DNA from 3 places in the Providencia sp. PROV200 genome. Region 1 is predicted to be linked to each of the others. Evidence: predicted binding sites of a transcription regulator. Region 1 holds the regulator's gene; each other region holds the start of a gene.

What was found. The regulator Fur, encoded in region 1, represses iron uptake genes when iron is present. The targets are predictions, from matches to a motif close to ATAATAATGAGAACNACTATCAA.
Region 2: feoA (ferrous iron transporter A) is a predicted target of Fur. The motif match lies at 5,843-5,865, and genes of this name have one in related genera.
Region 3: sodA (superoxide dismutase [Mn]) is a predicted target of Fur. The motif match lies at 2,254-2,276, and genes of this name have one in related genera.

Annotation. Positions count from the first base shown of each region.
Region 1 covers NZ_CP096307.1:1,368,491-1,375,807, reverse strand. Annotated here, with positions in the region: gene M1E86_RS06115 (type I secretion system permease/ATPase) at 1-893, shown strand, start outside; gene ybfE (LexA regulated protein) at 1,063-1,356, shown strand; gene fldA (flavodoxin FldA) at 1,511-2,038, shown strand; gene fur (ferric iron uptake transcriptional regulator) at 2,309-2,758, shown strand; gene M1E86_RS06095 (bactofilin family protein) at 3,394-3,927, shown strand; gene chiP (chitoporin ChiP) at 4,094-5,491, opposite strand; gene M1E86_RS06085 (SDR family NAD(P)-dependent oxidoreductase) at 6,054-6,848, shown strand; gene ansB (L-asparaginase 2) at 6,946-7,317, opposite strand, start outside.
Region 2 covers NZ_CP096307.1:247,152-254,468, forward strand. Annotated here, with positions in the region: gene glpG (rhomboid family intramembrane serine protease GlpG) at 1-280, opposite strand, end outside; gene glpE (thiosulfate sulfurtransferase GlpE) at 297-620, opposite strand; gene nfuA (Fe-S biogenesis protein NfuA) at 710-1,288, opposite strand; gene M1E86_RS01135 (DNA utilization protein GntX) at 1,352-2,035, opposite strand; gene bioH (pimeloyl-ACP methyl ester esterase BioH) at 2,090-2,869, shown strand; gene M1E86_RS01145 (FeoC-like transcriptional regulator) at 2,919-3,152, opposite strand; gene feoB (Fe(2+) transporter permease subunit FeoB) at 3,164-5,482, opposite strand; gene feoA (ferrous iron transporter A) at 5,512-5,742, opposite strand; gene M1E86_RS01160 (Tex family protein) at 6,085-7,317, opposite strand, start outside.
Region 3 covers NZ_CP096307.1:93,856-101,172, forward strand. Annotated here, with positions in the region: gene acs (acetate--CoA ligase) at 22-1,977, opposite strand; gene sodA (superoxide dismutase [Mn]) at 2,395-3,021, shown strand; gene yiiM (6-hydroxyaminopurine reductase) at 3,160-3,837, shown strand; gene M1E86_RS00435 (ATP-binding cassette domain-containing protein) at 3,903-5,522, opposite strand; gene M1E86_RS00440 (ABC transporter ATP-binding protein) at 5,530-7,215, opposite strand.

The DNA of each region.
Region 1 (7,317 bases):
TGGCATTTAATATGCTAAGTGCGCATGTTACACAACCCGTATTGCGGTTTGCCCAAGTTTGGCAGGACTTCCAACACACCATCATTTCCCTACGTCGAGTGGGAGATATTCTTGATGAACCTATAGAAAATGAACGCAAGGGGATTGCAAATACGTCAAATATTCACGGAAAAATCGAGTTTCAAAATATCCGTTTTCGTTATCAGCCTGATACGCCCGAAGTTCTCAATAATTTGTCATTAACGGTTAATGCAGGTGAATTTATTGGCATTACCGGCCCTTCAGGTTCCGGGAAAAGTACCCTAACAAAATTATTACAACGGCTTTATGTCCCACAACATGGGCAAGTTATTGTTGATGGTATGGATCTCGCGGTCGCAGATACCGTTTCATTACGCCGAAAAATGAGCGTCGTATTACAAGAAAGTACCTTATTCGTCGGGTCTATCGCTGATAATATTCGATTAAGTCATCCACAAGCGACTGACGAACAAGTTATTCACGCTGCAAAATTGGCTGGTGCTTATGAATTTATCATGACATTGACTGATAATTTTAATTATCCCTTATCAGAAAAAGGATCGAATCTTTCAGGTGGTCAACGTCAACGAATTGCACTTGCGCGTGCGTTGCTCACCGAACCCGATATTTTAATTCTCGATGAAGCAACTTCCGCTCTCGATTACGAGTCAGAAGCCGCCATTATGGAAAATATGCCATTAATTACTCAAGGAAGAACCGTCATTAGCATTGCTCATCGGCTAAATACGATTATGCACGCTGATAGGATATGTGTGATTTGCCAAGGAGAAGTACACGAGATGGATACTCACGAAAACTTACTCAACTCAAATGGCTTATACGCCAATTTATGGTACCAACAAACGCAATAACATGGATAAAAAAGCATCACGTCTATGGCAAGTGGTGCTTTTTTACTAAAAGTGCTCATTTTACAACCAATTAAACCAAATCATGATAGATGAAGCTATAGCACAAGGGAATTAGCTAGGGTATCATGGCGCGCTGAATTACTGGCACACCCTTTTAGCAGTTATAAACATGGCAAAAGAACAAACAGACCGAACTACGCTAGATTTGTTCGCTGAGGAACGAAGGCCTGGGCGACCTAAAACAAGCCCGCTATCACGGGATGAACAATTAAGGATCAACAAACGCAACCAACTGAAACGAGATAAAGTGAAAGGATTGCGCAGAGTTGAATTGAAACTGAACGAAGAAGCTGTCGCGGTATTGAATCAGTTAGCTGAAGATAAAAATATAAGCCGTAGTGAATTGATCGAAGAAATTTTAATGTCACAACTTGAGCATGTTGATACATCAATACTCAAATAGCGTTATCTTGGTAAATCACACAAATTTGACAGACTTAGCAACATTTTTTCGCCAAAATAAGGCGTAATATTCTATCTATTTTCGTTCTAAATGGGCTCTAGAAGGCGAGTTATCACCTCTAGCTCTCTTAGAAAAACAAGAGGTTAATCACTTTATGGCAGTCATAGGCATTTTCTTCGGAAGTGACACAGGTAACACAGAAAATATTGCCAAAATGATCCAAGAAAGATTAGGCAAAGATGTAGCAGAAGTTCACGATATCGCAAAATGTAGCAAAGAAGATATTGAAGCTTTTGACATTCTACTTCTCGGTATTCCAACTTGGTATTATGGTGAAGCCCAATGTGATTGGGATGATTTCTTCCCTACTCTCGAAGAAATTGATTTCGAAGGTAAACTTGTCGCCTTATTTGGTTGCGGAGACCAAGAAGACTACGCTGAATATTTCTGTGATGCAATGGGTACGATCCGCGATATTATCGAACCTCGTGGTGCAGTTATTGTTGGTCATTGGCCAACTGAAGGTTATCACTTTGAAGTATCCAAAGGCATGGCAGATGACAACCACTTTATTGGTTTAGCGATTGATGAAGATCGTCAACCTGAGCTAACTGATGAACGTGTTGATGCATGGGTAAAACAAATCTCTGAAGAAATGTCTTTAGCTGAAATTTTAGGCTAATAGGTCATGTAAAGAACCCTTACCCATAGGTTACGCCACTGTTTTGCACAAAATGAATCATCTAAGCCAGTGGCATAATCTAAAATAACCGATAAGGTATCCTAATAGGATAGGTTCTCACGAGATTATCAAAATAATGAGACAATGCATGGTTTCTATTTTTATTTTCCATGCCTATAATTGTAAATCAGTTTAGAAGACAACTGTATTGATGTTAAAAATGTCTCATTATTGTTAAATTTATGATTTAAGATACAGGACAAAACCCGCATGACAGACAACAATAAAGCATTGAAAAATGCTGGACTCAAAGTCACTCTTCCAAGATTAAAAATTTTGGAAGTACTTCAAGAGCCTGAGTGCCACCACGTCAGTGCGGAAGATCTCTATAAAAAGCTGATCGATATGGGTGAAGAGATCGGGTTAGCAACCGTATACCGCGTATTGAACCAATTTGATGATGCCGGTATCGTTACCCGTCACAACTTCGAGGGTGGTAAATCTGTATTCGAATTAACCCAGCAACATCACCATGACCATTTAATCTGTTTAGATTGTGGAAAAGTGATTGAGTTTACTGACGAATCCATTGAAACCCGCCAAAAAAATATCGCTGCTCGCCATGGCATTAAACTATCTAACCATAGTTTATATCTATATGGTCATTGCGCAGATGGCGATTGCCGTGACAATGCTGACGCACACGAAGCCAAAGAGTAACAGTATTCAACCATCGTTGATGAAACGTAATGGTTAAAAATGCCAAAACCCTGATAAAACAATTTTATCGGGGTTTTTTATTTTAAGTATTGATACTCTTACACTCTATTAGTGATAATTCCTAGTGAATAACCTAAACATAACTATTTACCACTAGATCTCGCCGATAATACGAATTTTATTAAAAACCTTAATAGTTGCAATTCAAATCAAAATCTTTATATTATTTCACGGATAATTATAATTTGTTATCTAGAATTATGCTTTACCAATCAATGTGGTATATAAATAACATCATAGATGATTTCTATCATTTCATACTATTTAAAATTATTTAATTACCTTACTATAATTTTAACTCTAAATTAGAGAGTTAGTGATTCAAATGTAGTCATAAAGTTAACGTACAATTTAAATGTGTAATTGTATTTATTGGCTAAACTTATTGAGTACTTTAGCAATTTGTAAGAGATTAACTGATGAAAAAAACATATCTTTTTCTCAATACAAGTTTTTTCTTCTGGTTTCTTACTTTAATAGGGTGGTTCTTTAGTTATTTAACTAGCGCCTTATTTTCGTTTGCATTATCAATACTGTTCTTGATCGTACACTTCAATCAAAAAAAGGTAAGTAAAATGTTCACCAAAAGACAAAACAAGCCCGCGCCTACAGCGACTCCCCCTTCGGTAAGTCATGAGCCTGAAGTGACTGTAAAGATAGAAGAACAAGTCACACTATCAACCCCAACGATTAGTGAAGAAAAAACGAATACAATTATCTCTAGGGACGTTGTTTTTGAAGGAAATATAACCTCTAATGAGCAAGTGCATATCTATGGAAAAGTCATTGGGAATATAACCGGAAAAGATAATACGGTTAAAGTCATGTTAAACGGCCAAGTGACAGGAAATATCACCTGCAAAGAACTGGTGGTAAATGGGCGTATTGAAGGTGAATGCCACTCTGATACTATCAGTATTGAAAATAATGGAGAAATCCACGGTACTATCCATTACAGCAGTTTATCGATTAAAAAAGGTGGGATTTTATCTGGTCAAGCACAAGTTAAAAATCCAGCTCATCATTCAGAAAAAGTTACCGTATTAAAAGATAAACTAAAACAAGACGCTTTGATACTCAATGAAAGTGTAAATAATGCATCTTTATAATCACAATAAAAATAAGGTGAAAATACTCACCTTATTTTTAAGCTTTAATATAGGCATTTATCCTTACGCTAATATCCCATTCATTATTAAAAATATAAGGTAATACCTTTTAATGACTGCCATGGTTTCCCCTATAGCAGTCATTGTGACTAAAATATTTTATACTTTAAAATACAGTAAATGGCATCATCACCATAAACTTAATATCTTTTTCATCTTGGAAGATATTTCCGTAACCACCGCCATAGCTCGGAATATCTGTATGATTATCATACTTGGTAAAATGCAGCTTAAATAGTGTATCTTTTGCTCTACCTGACTGCACGGTATATAAAATATCAAAGTTCCATGCACTTTCTTTTAAGCGTACATCTTGAGCATATTGGCTATTCGTACTTGGTTTAGCGTCCCATCCATAAATATATGAGGTTCCAACCTTCCATCCAGCTAAATCCCAATTTTTTAAATCATACATAACACCCGCCATAACGGCTTTTTCATTATTAGCATTCCAGTCTGAACGGCCATCCCACCAGATATCCATGCGGCCATTTGATGTTGCCCAACCAGGGGTCATACGCTGTAGGAAATAACCTTGATTACCTTTAGCTTTTACATAGGTTCCCTCAACTTTAAAATCAAACTCATCGTAAGTGTAACCTAATGTCATCGCTTGCAACCAAGCTAAGCCGTCATAAACATCGTTAACTCCGCCGTCTGAAACCTTGTCTTTTGCTCCATAAAATTGATAAGACATACGTAAATCACGACCTACAACAGGAGCCGCATAAGAAACTTTGGCAAAATATTGATCCATATAACTTTTAGCTTGCCCATATGCACCTTCAAGAACTAGATTGTTTTTAAAGTCATATTTAAAGCCAATTGAGTATAAATAGCTGATCCCAGTTTTACCATCCGCTTCACGAAAGTCATACATACTACGGTACCAAGGCGCTTTATAGCGGTCGGTCCACATATAGGACATGCTCAGCTCGCCATTTTGCTCAAAATCAAACACCCCACCTACCTCTAACCCGCGGTATGTCCCAGGCATGTAGCTCCAGTGGGAAGCTAATAGAGTTTGTCCCGTTGGTTGAATATAGCCTCCTCTCCCCCAGAAAGGGCCATATTTTAGTTTTGCAGCGGCCTTATAGAAAGTCACACCACTGCGATCCCCGGTCCATTTTTCATCCCAACGTGATTTTGCATCACTAAATCCGATTTCATTTGGCGCAGCAGGCCCACTATTTGATAACTCAATGGCAGTAAAACCGGCTAAATCAAGCCCGATGATGTCTTGGAAATAACCGGATGAAAAATCGAGACTCGCATTAAATGTTGAGTGCTTAAGATTATCTGCATATTTTTTATATTTATCGCTATTTGGGTCTAAATCTTTACGTGAACGATCTCGCTGCCAGTAATAAAGACCACCAGTAAGTTTTGAATCCTCAAGAAATTGTTCTGCATGCATGATAGGCTGATAACCGATAGGAAGCATCGCAATCGCAATTTTTAAGACGAGCAATTTCCTGCCAGTATTGACATTTTTATTAACCATTCTTGTATTCCTCTAATATTTTTTAATTTTATTTTTCGGCCGAAATACGATTTAACTTTCCATTTAAATCTAAATATTCACAATGAGTTATGCCTCTTGCGATGTATTTAGCCTATTTTTTGCAACGCGAATTATCAACACAGATACAGGCTTTGTTGCCAAAATATGATCAACGGCACATTAATTTTAATTAACTGCCATCATCACCGGTGATGACCTTACTAAAAATGAAATTTAATATATTGATAAATATGAAAAATAATGAAGAGAAACCCATTAGGTGGGGCTTAAGATAAAATCAGTAAATTAACCCTTTGGACCTTAATTTTTGCTATTTGATAAGAATTCTCTAATTTCTATCACCACATTGACCTAATTGTCTTAAAAAAAATCAGATACTGAGTGAAATGATTAGGATAAATGTTGTTATGCTGAAAAATAACATACATATATATAAAATTTACCAATAAATAATAAAATAAAATTAACAGCATTAATAAGAAAAGCCTCGTATTGGTATTTGATATTATAAACTCTCCTTTTCAACATAAAGAGTTCATCTATGAAAATAGACTTAACAGGTAAACGTGCATTAGTCAGCGCATCAACAGCTGGAATTGGCTATGCTATCGCTAAAGGTCTCGCTAATTGTGGCGCAGAAGTTTTGATTAATGGCCGCAATGAAGGGCGCGTTAATGATGCAGTTTCTCGCTTGAAAAAAGAGTTACCAAACGCCAAGGTATTTCCAGCTATCGCGGATGTCAGTGATGCAAAAAGCGTTGATAAGCTACTCAGCGAAATTAATGAAATTGATATTTTGGTTAATAATGCGGGTATTTATGGGCCAGAAGATTTCTATACAATGGATGATGCTAACTGGGATAATTACTGGCAAACAAATGTGATGTCCTCGGTGCGTTTATCCAGAGCCTTACTTCCTGCAATGGTAAAAAAAGGCTGGGGCCGTGTGGTATTTATCTCATCGGAATCGGCGCGCAATATCCCTGCGGATATGATCCACTATGGTGTGACTAAAACGGCTATGCTCTCTCTTTCTCGAGGGCTAGCAAAATATGTCGCCGGTAGTGGTGTTACCGTAAATAGTGTCTTACCGGGGCCAACACTGTCTGATGGTTTTGCCAATATGATGGAAGATGAAGCTGCGAGAACGGGGAAATCGCTTGAAACCCTCTCAAAAGAGTTTGTGATGGCTCACCGCCCAAGCTCAGTGATCCAACGCGCAGCGACTGTCGAAGAAGTTGCTAATATGGTGGTTTATACCTGCTCTGAGCAAGCGTCAGCCACTTCCGGTGCGGCCTTACGTGTTGATGGTGGAGTTATCGATGATATTGTGTAATTCGTGGATTCAATAATATTACATTAATGTCACAGCAAAACTAACGGGGTACAGGCTACTGCACCCCGCTGTATTAAATTAACACTTATTTTAATAATTAGTATTTCTCAAATAATGCCTGAATTTGCTGAGGATCCTTAGTCTGGGTTAATGCTAATTGTAGCAACACACGCGCTTTTTGCGGGTTTAACCTTTCTGAAGCAACAAATCCATATAAGTTATCATCCACTTCGGCATTTCTTGTTGTATAACCTGTTGGTACACGGCTTGAACGAACGACAACTACGTCTTCTTTGGCTGCTTTTGCTAAAGCGTCAAATACCGCTTTATACATATTACCGTTACCCACACCTGCGCTTACAATTCCTTCAACCCCTTCTTCTCTCAAGGCTTTCACAGGAGCGGCTGAAGCATTAGCATAATTGTAAACAATACCTACTGCAGGAAGCTTTTCGAGCTTACTGACATC
Region 2 (7,317 bases), 1.1 Mb from region 1:
CTTTAAGATAACCCCAAGTTAGGTAATTGCGATATTGAAATTGAGTATCTGCGCTTCCTGTGTGCCAACTGGCTTCTAGGTAGCGGGGGTGATTTGGGTCTTGTAGAAAAATATCTAATTCTTTTTGGACTTGAGGTTGAAGCTGCTCATCTTCTAGCCAAAGCTCAAAGACGGCTTGTTCCTGTGATGGCTTTATTTTTAGGTGAATATTTTTGCTCGCCATATAGTCAACAAAAGCTTGCGCCATTCTGGGATTAGCAAAGGAGGTGATGTGGATCATGAATGCGTTTTCTCATCTAGAGAGCCGTAACGGCTTGTGGATATTCCCTTAACCATGCTTCAAATCCACCATTGATGCTATACACCGATTCAAAGCCTATGTTGATCAGATACTGTGCAGCACCTTGGCTACTATGCCCATGGTAACACATCACCATAACAGGTTGTTCGTAATCCGTTTGTTCTAGAAATTGGCTCAGTGACTCATTGGTGAGGTGATAGGCCCCACTAGCATGGCCTGCACGAAAACTTTGTGGGTCTCGCACATCTACCAGTATGGCGGTGCCGTCTAACCAATGTTGATAGGCTTGCTCTGGTGTTAATGTTTCAAAATGGTCCATAAAATACCAAATACAGTAAGTAACAACCCATAAAAGGTTAAATGATAGGCACCCGTAAAGAACCGAGTGCCAAATATTCGTGGTATTGATTAGTAGAAAGAGTGCTCGCCACGTTGGTGCTCAGTCAGGTCTTTAACGCCTTTTAACTCACCTACAAACATTTTGAGAAGTTCTTTTTCGATACCTTCTTTAAGGGTGACATCGACCATTGAACAACCGTTACAGCCGCCACCAAATTGCAGAATTGCAAAGCCTTCATCGGTGATTTCCATCAGGGAAACACGGCCACCGTGGCTGGCAAGTTGTGGGTTAATTTGTGACTGTAAAACATACTCAACACGCTCAATTAATGGTGCGTCATCAGAGACTTTACGCATTTTGGCGTTCGGTGCTTTTAATGTCAGTTGTGAGCCGAGTTGGTCGGTGACGAAGTCAATTTCGGCATCATCCAAGAAAGGGGCGCTAATTTCATCAACATAAGCAGATAACTTCTCGAACTTTAGTTCTTTATCTGTGGCTTCAACGGCACCCGGAGGGCAGTACGACACACCGCACTCAGCGGTTGGCGTGCCTGGGTTGATAACAAAAACACGGATTTGAGTTCCTGGCTCTTGATTTTCCAACAACTTGGCAAAATGAGCCTGTGCTGCTTCAGTAATATTAATCATAATCATTTGCTCAATAATAGTTGACTGCTTTAGTTGGTTATAATACGCCCATTTACCCCTTTCCTACAAGGTGCGACACAGTGACCATGCATCAACAGTATGCGCTCCCGCACAAATCAACAATTGTGCTGCACTATTCATGGTAGAACCTGTTGTAATAACATCATCAATAACAGCAACATGTAGGTTTGAAACCGAACTGTTTAAGGTAAATGCTCCCTTTAGGTTATTTCGGCGATACTCACGTTTTAGTGTAGTCTGTGCCAGTGTAGCACGACTACGCAATAATGAATTTTGCGAATAGGGAATATTTAACCATCTGGACAAATTTTCACCTATTAATGCCATGTGGTCAAATCCTCTCCACCATAGGCGGTGACGATGCAGTGGAATGGTGATGATTAAGTCTGGTTTTTGCCATTGTTGTTGGCGATAACCTGTGAGCCAAAATAATGCAAAAATACGTGCTAAAGTAGAAGCAAGCTGAGGTTGTTTTTGAAATTTAAAACGATGAATTAACATACGTAAAGCGGCTTGGTATGGGGTTACAGTGATAATTCTTTGCCATGAGGGAGGGCTCTTTAGGCAGCGTCCACATTCCATGGTCGGCTGCTCACAGGGTAAAGCGCAGCGTAAACAGCAGGTTGGCATTTTAGGTAGTCCTTTGAGGCAAAAATGGCAAATCCCCTGGTGAGATAATTTTAGTGATTGATGGCATAGCCAGCAGCCCCCCTCCATTGTTAGCATAGTAGCGTCCCGTTAAAACGAATTGGCAAATAAATGAATGAAGAGAGTGTAACGATGGCAAAGTTATATTGGCAGACCGTTGGTGAAGGTAAACAAGATCTTGTATTGCTGCACGGATGGGGGCTGAATGCGCAAGTCTGGCAAACAATTATTCCGCGAATCGCTTCGCACTTTCGGGTTCATTTGGTTGACCTTCCGGGGTATGGGCGGAGCCAAGGTTTCTCCCCCATGAATATTCAATCGATGGCGAATATTTTGTGGGAGCATGCCCCTAAAAACGCGATTTGGCTTGGTTGGTCACTTGGTGGGCTAGTTGCAAGCCGTATCGCGCTTGACCATCCCTATGAAGTTAAAGGGCTCATTACGGTTGCTTCCTCCCCGTGTTTTAAAGCCAAAGAAAACGGTTGGGCAGGGATCCGGCCAGAGGTTTTATTGGGTTTCGAGCAGCAACTTTCGGCCGATTTTCATCGCACAGTCGAGCGTTTTTTAGCATTGCAGACATTAGGGACAGAAAGCGCCAGAAACGACGCAAAAACCTTGAAATCTGTGGTACTCGAACAGCCTATTCCAACGGTTGAAACATTAAATGCAGGGCTTGAATCATTGCGTACCGAAGATTTGCGCGAGGAATTAAAACAGTTACCGATCCCCTTCTTACGCATTTATGGCTATCTCGATGGCTTGGTACCGCGCAAAATAGTACCAAGTTTAGATGAGCTGTATCCGAATTCGCCATCCGTGATTATGCGCAATAGCGCTCACGCGCCATTTATTTCTCATCCTGATGAGTTTTGTGAATACCTGTTGGATTTTCAAAGTCGTATTGAGGAATAAATAAAAAAATCAGCCTAATTCGAGGCTGATTTTTTTTGTGGTGTGCTTATTATTTGATTTTATACACAAAATGAGTGCAATCAGTGCTTTCAGGGCAGCCTTTACAGCTACTGCCTGTTAAACAAGCACTGATATCAACTTGTTCAATTTTCTCTAAGCTGACGAGCTTCTCAACCATCGCTTGAATCAATGGAATTGGTGTATTTAGCTGCTCACTGAGTAGCGCGATGTCAGCTTGCCCATATAAGGCGATTAAATCTCTTACCTGTAGCAAGCTGGTCATCGTTTTATTCCTTAGTGGCAAGCATCGCTTGAACAGCCAGAACATTGCTCGGCGGTTCTGTTTTTGATGTTCAAGGTTACGCGGCTACGCATGCGACGTAAGAATATGAACAAGGCAAGGTTGAACAGAACAACCGCGGCTATAGTAATCAAGCTACTTTGTGGGTGTTCACTGAATGTGGCGACTTGGTAAAACAGAGCTGCAAGGCTATAAGCCACATTCAAGCCCCATAGAATGGAGAAGCTCATCCAACTTTTGTTGGTTTCACGTGCGATAGCCCCCATCACCGAGACACAAGGCACATACAGCAAGACGAAGATCAGGTAGCTATAGGCTGCAACCCCTGAGCCAAATTTCGCGGCCATGGTGCCCATTGAGCCGGATTCCATCTCTCCATCGCCTTTACTAGCTTCGATAGGGTTCGATAACGCGCTTAAGGTAAAGGTCTCTTTTAAGCTATCCCAAGTTTCAGAAACCGCATCTCCCAGCTCTTCCCATAAGTTGAAAGATTCTGCATCAAACGGCTCAGAAGTAATGGCTTCAGCGGTATACAGGGTGTTTAGTGTACCCACTACCACCTCTTTGGCCATCGCCCCGGTAATCAACCCAACAGTTGCTTGCCAGTTATCAGCATGCACGCCAATTGGCTGTAAAGCAGGGGTTATCACTTTACTGACAGAAGCCAGTGCGGAGTCATTAATATTATCAACGGGCTTACCAGAGAATGAGAAACTATTTAATGCGCCAATAAAGATACTGGCAACGATGATAACTTTACCTGCGCGCACTACGAAGCCTTTGAGGCGTTGCCATGTTTGAATCAGCAGTGTTTTGATGTGCGGTACATGGTAAACTGGAAGCTCCATAATAAATGGAGAGGCTTCGCCACGCATCAGGGTATGTTTGAGTAGTAACCCAGTTAAGATAGCGACAACAATCCCTAAAATATAGAGAGAAAAGACTACACTTGCTCCATTTTTGCCAAAGAAAGCGGCAGCAAAAACGGCGAAAATGGCCAGCCTTGCACCACAAGACATAAACGGTGCCATTAAGACCGTAATTAGCCTTTCGCGCGGTGCATCGAGCGTGCGTGCGCCCATAATCGACGGTACGTTACAGCCAAAACCGACAATCAAAGGCACGAAAGATTTACCCGGTAAACCTAAGGCTTGCATGAGGCGGTCCATCACGAAAGCAGCTCGCGCCATATAGCCCGAATCTTCCAGTATTGAAAGAAACAGATACATCATCCCAATTTGTGGCACTAACGGTAAAACCGTGTTAATACCGCCACCAACACCTTGGGCAAGGAAAATAGTTAGCCAATCAGGGAAGCTAAAGTAGGCACCAACCCACTGAATACCATGAATAAATATCGCTTCTGACGCACCTTCAAAGAAGGGTTGTAAGGCGCCACCGATGTTGATGGCTAAAACGAACATCAAATACATCACAAACAAGAAAATAGGTACACCGAGCCAACGGCTCAGAATAAATTTATCCAGTGATTGTGTTAGTCGATTTGGTTCAGCGGCACTATTGTTAATCGCAGCATTGCAAATGGTCGCAATAGATTGATAACGTGCGTCGGCAATGAGTAATTCGGGTTCTTCGTTTAAGCTTTCTTTCAGTGTTTGGCGTATCGCCAGCAATTGTCCTTCAGATATTTCTGCGCGTTGGCGGCTATAGATATCCCCTTCGAGGATCTGCAATGCTAACCAGCGGCGTTGCTGGTGGCTAAATTGTTGTGCTGAAATTTGTTCAGATAATGAATCTACAGCTTGTAATAATTGTGCTGGATACTCTACAAGAGCTTGTTGGTTGTTTTGTGGATGTGTATCAATGGTTTTTTTCAGTTTATCGATACCCGTTGCTCGAGTTGAAACCATTGGGATCACAGGACAACCGAGCTGTTTTTCTAACTCAGCAATATTAATATCAATATGTTGGCTTTGAGCGATATCCAACATATTCAAGGCGACAATACATGGAACGCCTAACTCGACTAATTGCAATGTCAGGTAGAGGTTACGCTCTAAGTTGGATGCATCGACAACATTAATGAGCATGTCTGCCTCACCACTTAAAATAAAGTAGCAGGCGATTTGTTCGTCAAGAGAGGTTTGCTCAGAAATGGTGGTCAAAGAATAGGTGCCGGGTAGGTCAACAAGCTCGATTTTGTGGTCATCTGTATGGAAGCGGCCCACTTTTCGTTCAACAGTGACCCCCGCCCAGTTACCGACCCGCTGCCTTGACCCTGTGAGCTGGTTGAATAAGGTCGTTTTGCCTGCATTGGGGTTACCAATTAAGCCGATAGTTAATCGTTTCATAGTGTTTGCCAATAATAAAAAAGAAATACTTAAACGGTGGTCGCTTCATCTAGATTGAGTAGAGCAAGATCTTTTTTACGCAGCACTAAGCTGACGCGGTGAGTTTCTATTTGAACAGGATCACCAAAAGGCGCTAAGCGCACCACTTTAAAGACAGAACCCGGAAGTAAACCGAGTGAGAGTAGTTTTTGTCGGTATGCAGGGCTGATTTCTGGAGAGAAACCAAGTATTTTGTAACTGCATTGAGGAAGTATTGCCATAGTGTCTTCCTAATCATTTAATTAATAATGATATCGATGACAATTGTTAAAGAGTGCAATTGCTCAGGTAAATAAGGTCGCCAAACAAAAATAAATCTAATTAACAATGAGAATCATAATCATCCACCTTTTGTTATATTTAGCCTCTTTTTTCGTCAATTTGACTTGATGTGGATCAACGAAGCATTGAGTTTACGGTGTTCCGCTAGCGAAATTAATGGTGGAGTCAGTGAAGGGAAGGGGGCTGAATTATACTCAATACATTGTTTGATTTAATCAATAACAGCATTATTTATTGAAATAGGCACCACAATAGGTACATTGCGATGCCTATAAAGAAAGTTAACGTTTCTTACCGAATGCCGCGGCAAGGGCATCACTCATGGCACTGTTACCCGAAGATGCGTTGTTTTGGCGTGAGTTACCTCTTGATTGAGGCGCTTTACGTGTATTTTTATCCTGTTCAGGGGCTGCACGGCGAGGAGAACTATTAGAATCCCCCGCTTGTTCATCTAAACGCATCGTTAGTGCAATACGTTTGCGTGCAATGTCCACATCTAACACTTTGACTTTTACAATGTCGCCTGCTTTTACCACCTTGTGTGGATCTTCGACATAACTATTTGAAAGTGAAGAAATATGAACTAAACCGTCTTGGTGAACACCAATATCCACAAAAGCACCGAAGTTGGTCACATTGGTGACTGCACCTTCTAAAATCATGCCAGAAGTCAGGTCATTCATGGTTTCGACACCTTCGGCGAAGGTGGCAGTTTTAAACTCAGGACGTGGGTCACGCCCCGGTTTTTCTAACTCTTTAATGATATCAGTGACGGTTGGAACCCCGAATTGCTCAGTGGTGAAATCACGTGGGCTCAAGGCATTAAGGACTTGTGAGTTACCCATAATTTCTTTGAGTGGCTGGCGGACAGACTCAAGAATTTTTTCAACAATCGGGTAAGCTTCAGGGTGAACAGTAGAAGCATCTAACGGGTTTTTACCATCAGTGATACGTAAGAAGCCCGCGCATTGTTCAAAGGCTTTTGGCCCAAGACGTGCAACTTTGAGCAACTGCTTTCTATCACTAAATTGGCCATTTTGGTCACGCCAATCTACCACGTTTTGCGCAATCATTTTGCTTAGACCGGCAACGCGAGTCAGTAAGGCAACGGAAGCGGTATTCAAATCAACACCAACCGAGTTTACACAGTCCTCGACGACTGCATCGAGTTTACGCGCTAATTGTGTTTGGCTGACATCATGTTGATATTGGCCAACCCCAATGGATTTAGGGTCAATTTTCACTAATTCAGCCAGCGGGTCTTGTAGGCGACGAGCAATGGATACGGCACCGCGCAACGACACATCTAAGCTTGGAAACTCTAGCGCTGCAAGTTCAGAGGCCGAATAAACAGAAGCCCCAGCTTCGCTGACAATCACTTTCTGTGCAGTGACTTCAGGGTATTGTTTTTGGACTTCAGCAAAGAAACGTTCCGTTTCACGAGAAGCGGTGCCGTTACCAATTGCCACTAATTCAACATTGTGTTTTTGGCAAAGTGCGGCCACGATGGTTGC
Region 3 (7,317 bases), 1.3 Mb from region 1:
CTATGAGTTGGCCTTTTAGCGTTATGACATACTCATAGACTGTTTTTCTTCGAGTAGTTTTTCGACAACACCTGGATCGGCCAGAGTGGAGGTATCTCCAAAGTTACTGGTGTCTCCTGATGCAATTTTACGTAGGATACGACGCATGATTTTACCGGAACGGGTTTTTGGTAAAGAGTCCGTCCAGTGAAGAACATCTGGTGTGGCAATTGGGCCAATTTCTTTACGCACCCAGTTGCGAACTTCAGTATATAGCTCAGGTGAAGGCTCAACCCCTGATATTAGCGTGACATAGGCGTAAATAGCTTGCCCTTTAATATTGTGAGGTATACCGACCACGGCAGCTTCAGCCACTTTCGGATGTGCAACGAGCGCTGATTCTATTTCTGCGGTACCTAAACGGTGGCCCGAAATATTCAGTACATCGTCAACACGGCCAGTGATCCAGTAATAACCATCCTCATCACGACGAGCACCATCACCGCTAAAGTACATGCCTTTAAAGGTTGAGAAATAGGTTTGCTCGAAGCGTTCGTGATCGCCAAATAAGGTTCGGGCTTGGCCCGGCCATGAATCGACAATAACTAAATTGCCTTCTGTGGCGCCTTCGATAGGTTCACCAAGGTTATCAACTAACGCAGGGCGAACGCCGAAGAATGGTAATGTTGCAGACCCCGGTTTTAACATGGTTGCCCCCGGAAGTGGTGTGATCATGAAACCACCTGTTTCGGTTTGCCACCATGTATCAACCACTGGGCAGCGGCTATTACCAATTTTTTTGTAGAACCATTCCCAAGCTTCAGGGTTAATGGGTTCCCCCACGGAGCCGAGAATTCGTAATGAGCTGCGGTCAGTACCTTCAATAGCTTTATCGCCTTCAGCCATTAATGCGCGGATGGCGGTTGGTGCAGTATAAAGGATATTGACTTGGTGTTTATCAACCACCTGGCTCATTCGGTTAACTGATGGGTAATTAGGTACCCCTTCGAACATCAATGTTTTAGCGCCATTGGATAATGGCCCATATAGCAAATAGCTATGACCTGTTACCCAGCCGACATCAGCAGTACACCAATAGACTTCACCTGGATGGTAGTCGAAGGTGTACTTGAATGTCAGTGTGGCATAAACCAAATAACCACCAGTGGTATGCAAAACACCTTTAGGTTTGCCTGTAGAACCCGAGGTGTACAGGATAAAGAGCGGGTCTTCTGCGTTGATTTCTTCTGGAGGGCAGTCTGCACTGACCCCTTTGATGACGTCGTGCCACCAGAGGTCACGGCCTTCGACCCAGCTCGGTGCGTTGCCTGTGCGTTGGTAAACAATGACATGAGAAACCGTAGTAACTTGCGGACTAGCGAGTGCGTCATCCACATTTTTCTTTAATGGAATTGCACGGCCAGCTCGTAAGCCTTCATCTGCGGTGATGATGAGCTTCGCTTTACAGTCAATAACGCGACCAGAGACGGCTTCAGGGGAGAAACCAGCAAAAATGACCGTATGTATCGCGCCAATACGGGCACAGGCTAGCATCGCGACTGCAGCTTCAACAACCATAGGCATGTAAATGGCGACAACATCGCCTTTACGAATACCTTGTTGTTTCAGGACATTAGCAAACTGACAAACATCATGGTGCAGTTCGCGGTAAGTGACATTTTTTGACGATAAAGGGTCATCGCCTTCCCAAATAATCGCTGTTTGGTCACCTTTTTCAGCCAGATGGCGATCTAAACAGTTAGCACTTAAATTTAATGTACCGTCTTCGAACCAGCGGATATCAATATGTCCGGGGTCAAAAGAGGTGTTTTTGACACGAGTGTAAGGTTTAATCCAATCAACGATTTTTCCTTTTTCGCCCCAAAATCCTTCAGGGTCTTGAATCGAGCGTTGGTACTCATCGTTATACTGTTGTTCGTTTATCAGGGCATTTTTTGCAATTTCAGCAGGAACGGGATGTTTAGTTATTTGAGTCATATTATTATCTCCTTGCAGATGTTAATACTATGTCAAAAAATGGTTAACTAAAGCACGAATTTTAAATTTGTTTTTCTTTTGCGCGGAAGATCACGTATTAATTGTAATGAGATTTGCAGGATTATCATTTGATGCTAAATGTCAAATTAAAATATAAGACTAAAAATATAATAAAAGATAGATTTAAAGAAAAATAAATGGCGGGGTTGTTGGTATTAGTTACTGAATAAACAAGTTCTCATAGCGAATATAAATATCCATACATTCCTCATGGGTTTGATAATGATTTTCATTAACAGTAAAATAACTATAATAGATCGTTATTCACAAGGTGCGAAGTTACGCAAGTGTTTACCCTATGAGCCTTGTGGTAAAAATGAGAAACATAGCGGTATTTACGTCACTGGAGACAATAATATGAGTTATACATTACCTGCTTTACCTTATGCTTATGATGCATTGGAACCACATTTTGACAAGCAAACCATGGAAATCCACCATACCAAGCATCATCAAACCTATGTGACTAACACCAATACAGCGTTAGAAAAACTGCCTGAATTAGCGGGTTTAGATATCGATGTTCTGATCCAAAAATTAGACCAAATCCCGGCTGATCAACGCACGTTTGTCCGTAATAACGCAGGTGGACATTCAAATCACAGCATGTTCTGGAAAGGTTTGAAATTAAATACTGAATTAAAAGGCGAACTGAAAGCTGCGATTGAACGTGATTTCGGTAGCGTTGATGCATTTAAAGAACTGTTTGAAAAAGCCGCTGCAACCCGTTTCGGTTCTGGCTGGGCGTGGCTGGTTCTGAAAGATGACGGTAAATTAGCTGTCGTTTCAACAGCGAACCAAGACAACCCATTAATGGGTGAGGCTATTTCAGGCACATCTGGTTACCCAATCATCGGTTTAGACGTATGGGAACACGCTTATTATCTGAAATTCCAAAACCGTCGCCCTGATTATATTAAAGCATTCTGGTCAGTTGTGAACTGGGATGAAGCAGCGGCACGTTTTGCAGCAAAAGCTAAATAATTTTATAAGATAATTTATTCGTAAAGCGCAGCAGTGTTAATGCTGCGCTTTTTTATTTATACCTCACCGGATTGTTATCTCTGTTGGCATTCTTTATGATGAAGTCTCTGTTACTTTGCTAAGTGGAGAGCACTGTTCATGTCATATATTCCCCAAGTCTTTATCGGTAAAATCCAAGCAACCCAGTCTTGTGGGCACAGTGCTATTCATAAGCAGGCGGCCGATGGGCTATTGATGTTAGGGCAATTGGGGCTTGAGGGGGATGAACAAGCTGAAAAACGCTTTCATGGCGGTCCTGATAGAGCTCTTTGCCATTATCCACGTGACCATTATGATTTTTGGATTAATGCGTATCCGGGTTTAGCGGATCTATTTGTTGCCTCCGCATTTGGAGAAAATATATCAACGCTGGGTATGACAGAAGAAAACGTATTTATTGGGGATATTTTTGCTTGGGGTGATGCGCGCATTCAGGTCACGCAACCTCGTTCCCCTTGTTATAAGCTCAATGGTTTAACAGGAATTGAAAATTTTGCACAAATGATGCAAGACAATGGGCGATGTGGTTGGCTGTATCGTGTGATAAAAGCCGGTAATGTTAGTCAAAATGCGCCATTAACGTTATTGAGCCGCAATAGTGATATCTCCGTACAAGAAGCCATTATGATTGCATTTCACGCCCCTTATGATGAAGAGTTATATCAGCGCCTTTTAAGTTCAGCAGGGTTATCTGCAAGTTGGAGCTTAACCATGCAAAACCGTTTAGATAACCACCGCATTGAAGAATTTAAGCACCGGTTGTTTGGTAAGCGTTAATATAAAGCGATGTGCTTCTGGCAAAGAGAGTATTTGGCCATAAGCACTTGCTAGCAATATGACGCCTAAGTCTTAGGTATTTGTTGTACAAACTGTTGGTACCACGGGATATTCGCCATTAATTCGGGGTGTGTCCCCTGAGCGATCACGTTCCCGTTCTCCATATACACAATAGAGTCTGCTTGGCGTGCAAGATTGGGCTGGTGGGTGACGATGACCCGTGTTTGCTGTTTGGCTTGAGTTATAAGGTCTATCACTGAAGCGGTATTGACGTTATCAAGGCTTGCCGTTGGTTCATCCATTAAAATGATGTCAGGATGCTGTAACATTAGCCTCGCAATACACAGTCGTTGCCTTTGACCGCCAGAAAGTTGCATACCACCGGCACCGACCTCTTTTTCCAAGAACTCATGATTGGCGGTGAAATTAAGTTGTGTTAGTAACGTGCTGATTGCCTTGTCATCAATATTATTATCATCAAGTATCAAATTTTGGCGTATGCTACCGTAAAATAAACGACTGTCTTGTAATAAGACTCCCCGGCTAGCGCACAACACTGCTTGTGATAGGGTTTTAATATTTTGATTACCATAATTCACACAGCCTTGTGTTGGGTCTTGTAAGCGAGCAAGTAAGCCTAATAATGTACTTTTCCCTGCGCCTGATGGGCCCACAATGACAGTAAGTGCATGTTTTTTAAAAGTCAGATTTATATTTTTTAAAATGCATTTTTTATTATCACTGTAAAATGATAGCTGTTCACAGCTAACGCTATCGATTTTGGGGGGGGATGTACGATAAGGAAACACCAGCACTGGAGTCTGTAAGGCTTTCTCAATTTGTTGAACTGCTTTTTTCATCTGCCTAATAGATTGGTCTAAATGAGAAAGCAACCATATAGGTTCAATTAAGCGAGCTAATAAAACTAACCCTGCTAGGCACAGGTTTAATGGCATTTCTGCATGTTCAACTAAATAAATACCGTACCCAAAGAGCGTAATAAATACGGTTTGCACCATCAATGAAAATAATAAGTGAAATGGCAAACTTCTTCGTTGTCGCTGTCTTTGAGTTTGATATTGGGACATTAAGGCAAGTTTAGGATGCAGCTGCTCATGGTGAGCACTTGAGCGACGAATTAATGGCTGGTGGAGGGCATATTGATTGAGCGCACTTACTGCTTGTTGTTCTGATTCATGAACGGCTTGCTCAAAAGAGGCCACTTTTGTGGCAGAAAAACGTAAGGATATTAATAATATACTAATTATAAATAGTAAAATGACTCCAAAAATACTTTGATAGATTAAAGCACCAATCACGATAGTGCAGGGTGTGACTAACCCACTGATAATTGGGTGTAATAAATGTGCGGGCACAGACATAACCTGTGAAACAGGCCCTGAAATTAGCTGATTACTGTTTGCTATAGGGTGTAATGAAAGCGGCAGATGGCGAATAAGTGCCGTAGCAAGATAACGCATCACCAACCCTCCAGCAAAATAGCCTTTCTGAGTGGCTATAAATGTGACGGTTAATGCAGTTAAACTCGAAAGAGCGAAAAACGTTAATGGCATTGTGGTATCAAGGTGCCAATCTAAAATTACAACAAATAAAAATAACCCGCTAACTCCCTCTAAAACAGCACTTAACGTCATCCAAAATATGGCACTACGTACGGTGTACAATAAGCTCCTAAGCACAATCATCCTCCAGGGCGCGTAAAAGTTGCTGATAGGGTTCTGACTGTATTGCAAGTTGTTGATGGGAGCCTTGTGCAATTAATTTCCCGTTGTCTAACAGCAGTACGCGGTCTGCTAGGCTTAAGCCGCTTAAGTCATGGGTAATTAACACACAGGTTCGCGGCTCGGAGTGCAATAAATTCAGCACCCGTTGTGCATTTTGTGGGTCAAGCGCGGATGTTGGCTCATCAAGCAGTAATAAAGGTGCTGGTGATAGTAGTGCGCGTGCAATGGCAAGGCGTTGAGCCTCCCCTCCGGACAGCTGCATATCTTGTCCTATTACGGCATCCAGTCCTTTAGGTTGTTGTTTTACAAGCGGTAATAAGTTGAGTGCATCAAGATAACGATACATTTCATCTTCAGTGGCATTTGGGGCAAACAACTGTAGATTTTCACGTACAGAACAAGGTAAGGGCGGGGTGTTTTGCATGACGATGGAAACTGTACGGTTCAAACTGGTAAATGATAGCTGTGGTAATGGAACCGAGTTAAAGAGCACATTTCCTGCTGTTGGGTCTAAAAAGCGTGCCATAAGCTGTAATAAAGTACTCTTCCCCGCACCTGATGCCCCGACAATAGCTATAAATTCGTTGGGAGCCACGGTGATATTAATATTCGATAGTATTGGGCTATGACCTATTTTCACATCAACTTGAACAAGTTTGAGCTCACCTAAAGATGGGCTGACATCTTTTTCTCCGTAATGCATATCCGGTTCAGCGAGAAGTTGGCGAATACGTTCTGATGCACTGACAGCAAGGTTTAAGGCGTCCGTGCCATGCCCCATTGCTGCAACAGGTGCAGCGATACTGCTAATTAATAAAATGAATAAAATCACTTGAGCAAGAGGTAAGGGCTCAGGGAGTAATGAAACCCCAACAATAACCCACAATGAAAGCAATGTGCTGCTGATACCGACTTGGGTCAATGAGCTCAAAGCACCTATTTTTCTTATCCATCGATGAAAGGCTATTTCAAATTGAGATAAAGCGTGTGATGTTTTTTTTTGAATTGATTGGTTGGGGTATTGCCTAGCTTGTAGTGGGTTATCTGCGAGTTCCGCGTATTGTTCATATAGAAAGCCCATTGCCTGGTTACGTGAGGTGTAGAGCGCCTGATAGCGTACAGAGCGCATTTGTCTAAATAAAAAAATAGAGGCAATTAATGGCATTAAGCAAAAAAGGGTGAGCAGTACATTTTGCCATAATAGAATGAGAGTTGCTGCTGTGGGGACGATAATCAGTTTTGTGATATCTGCGGGGGCATGAGCGGTTAATTGATGCAGCCCACGAACATCACGATCCACAATTTGCAAAAAACCGTCTCTACCGTGTTGGGCAAAGTGATTTAGTGGGAGTTTTTCTATTTTATCAAGAAGTTGTAGTCTAACGTGGTAGCAGAGATGGTTATCCGTTTGATGCGTTAAATACATAGCAAGAGTTTGGCAAATTAGCCAACTTATACCACCGATGGACGCAATAACGACCCATTCATAATATTGATGAACGGGAGTGGCAGCAACTTGGCTAATAGCTATCAATGGAATGAGTGAACAGAGGCCTGCTATAGCTTGTAAAATAAGTGCAAATAATAATGTGAAGCGATAGGGACAAAGTCGTTCCCAAAGTGCGCGGTACATGCGAGCCCTCCATTGTTAATTCGTCACTTTAATTTATTTCGCTTTGTTATCGTGAATTAGTTGTTTTGCTTGCCAGACTATTTGTTTTGTTTGCAGGCTTTA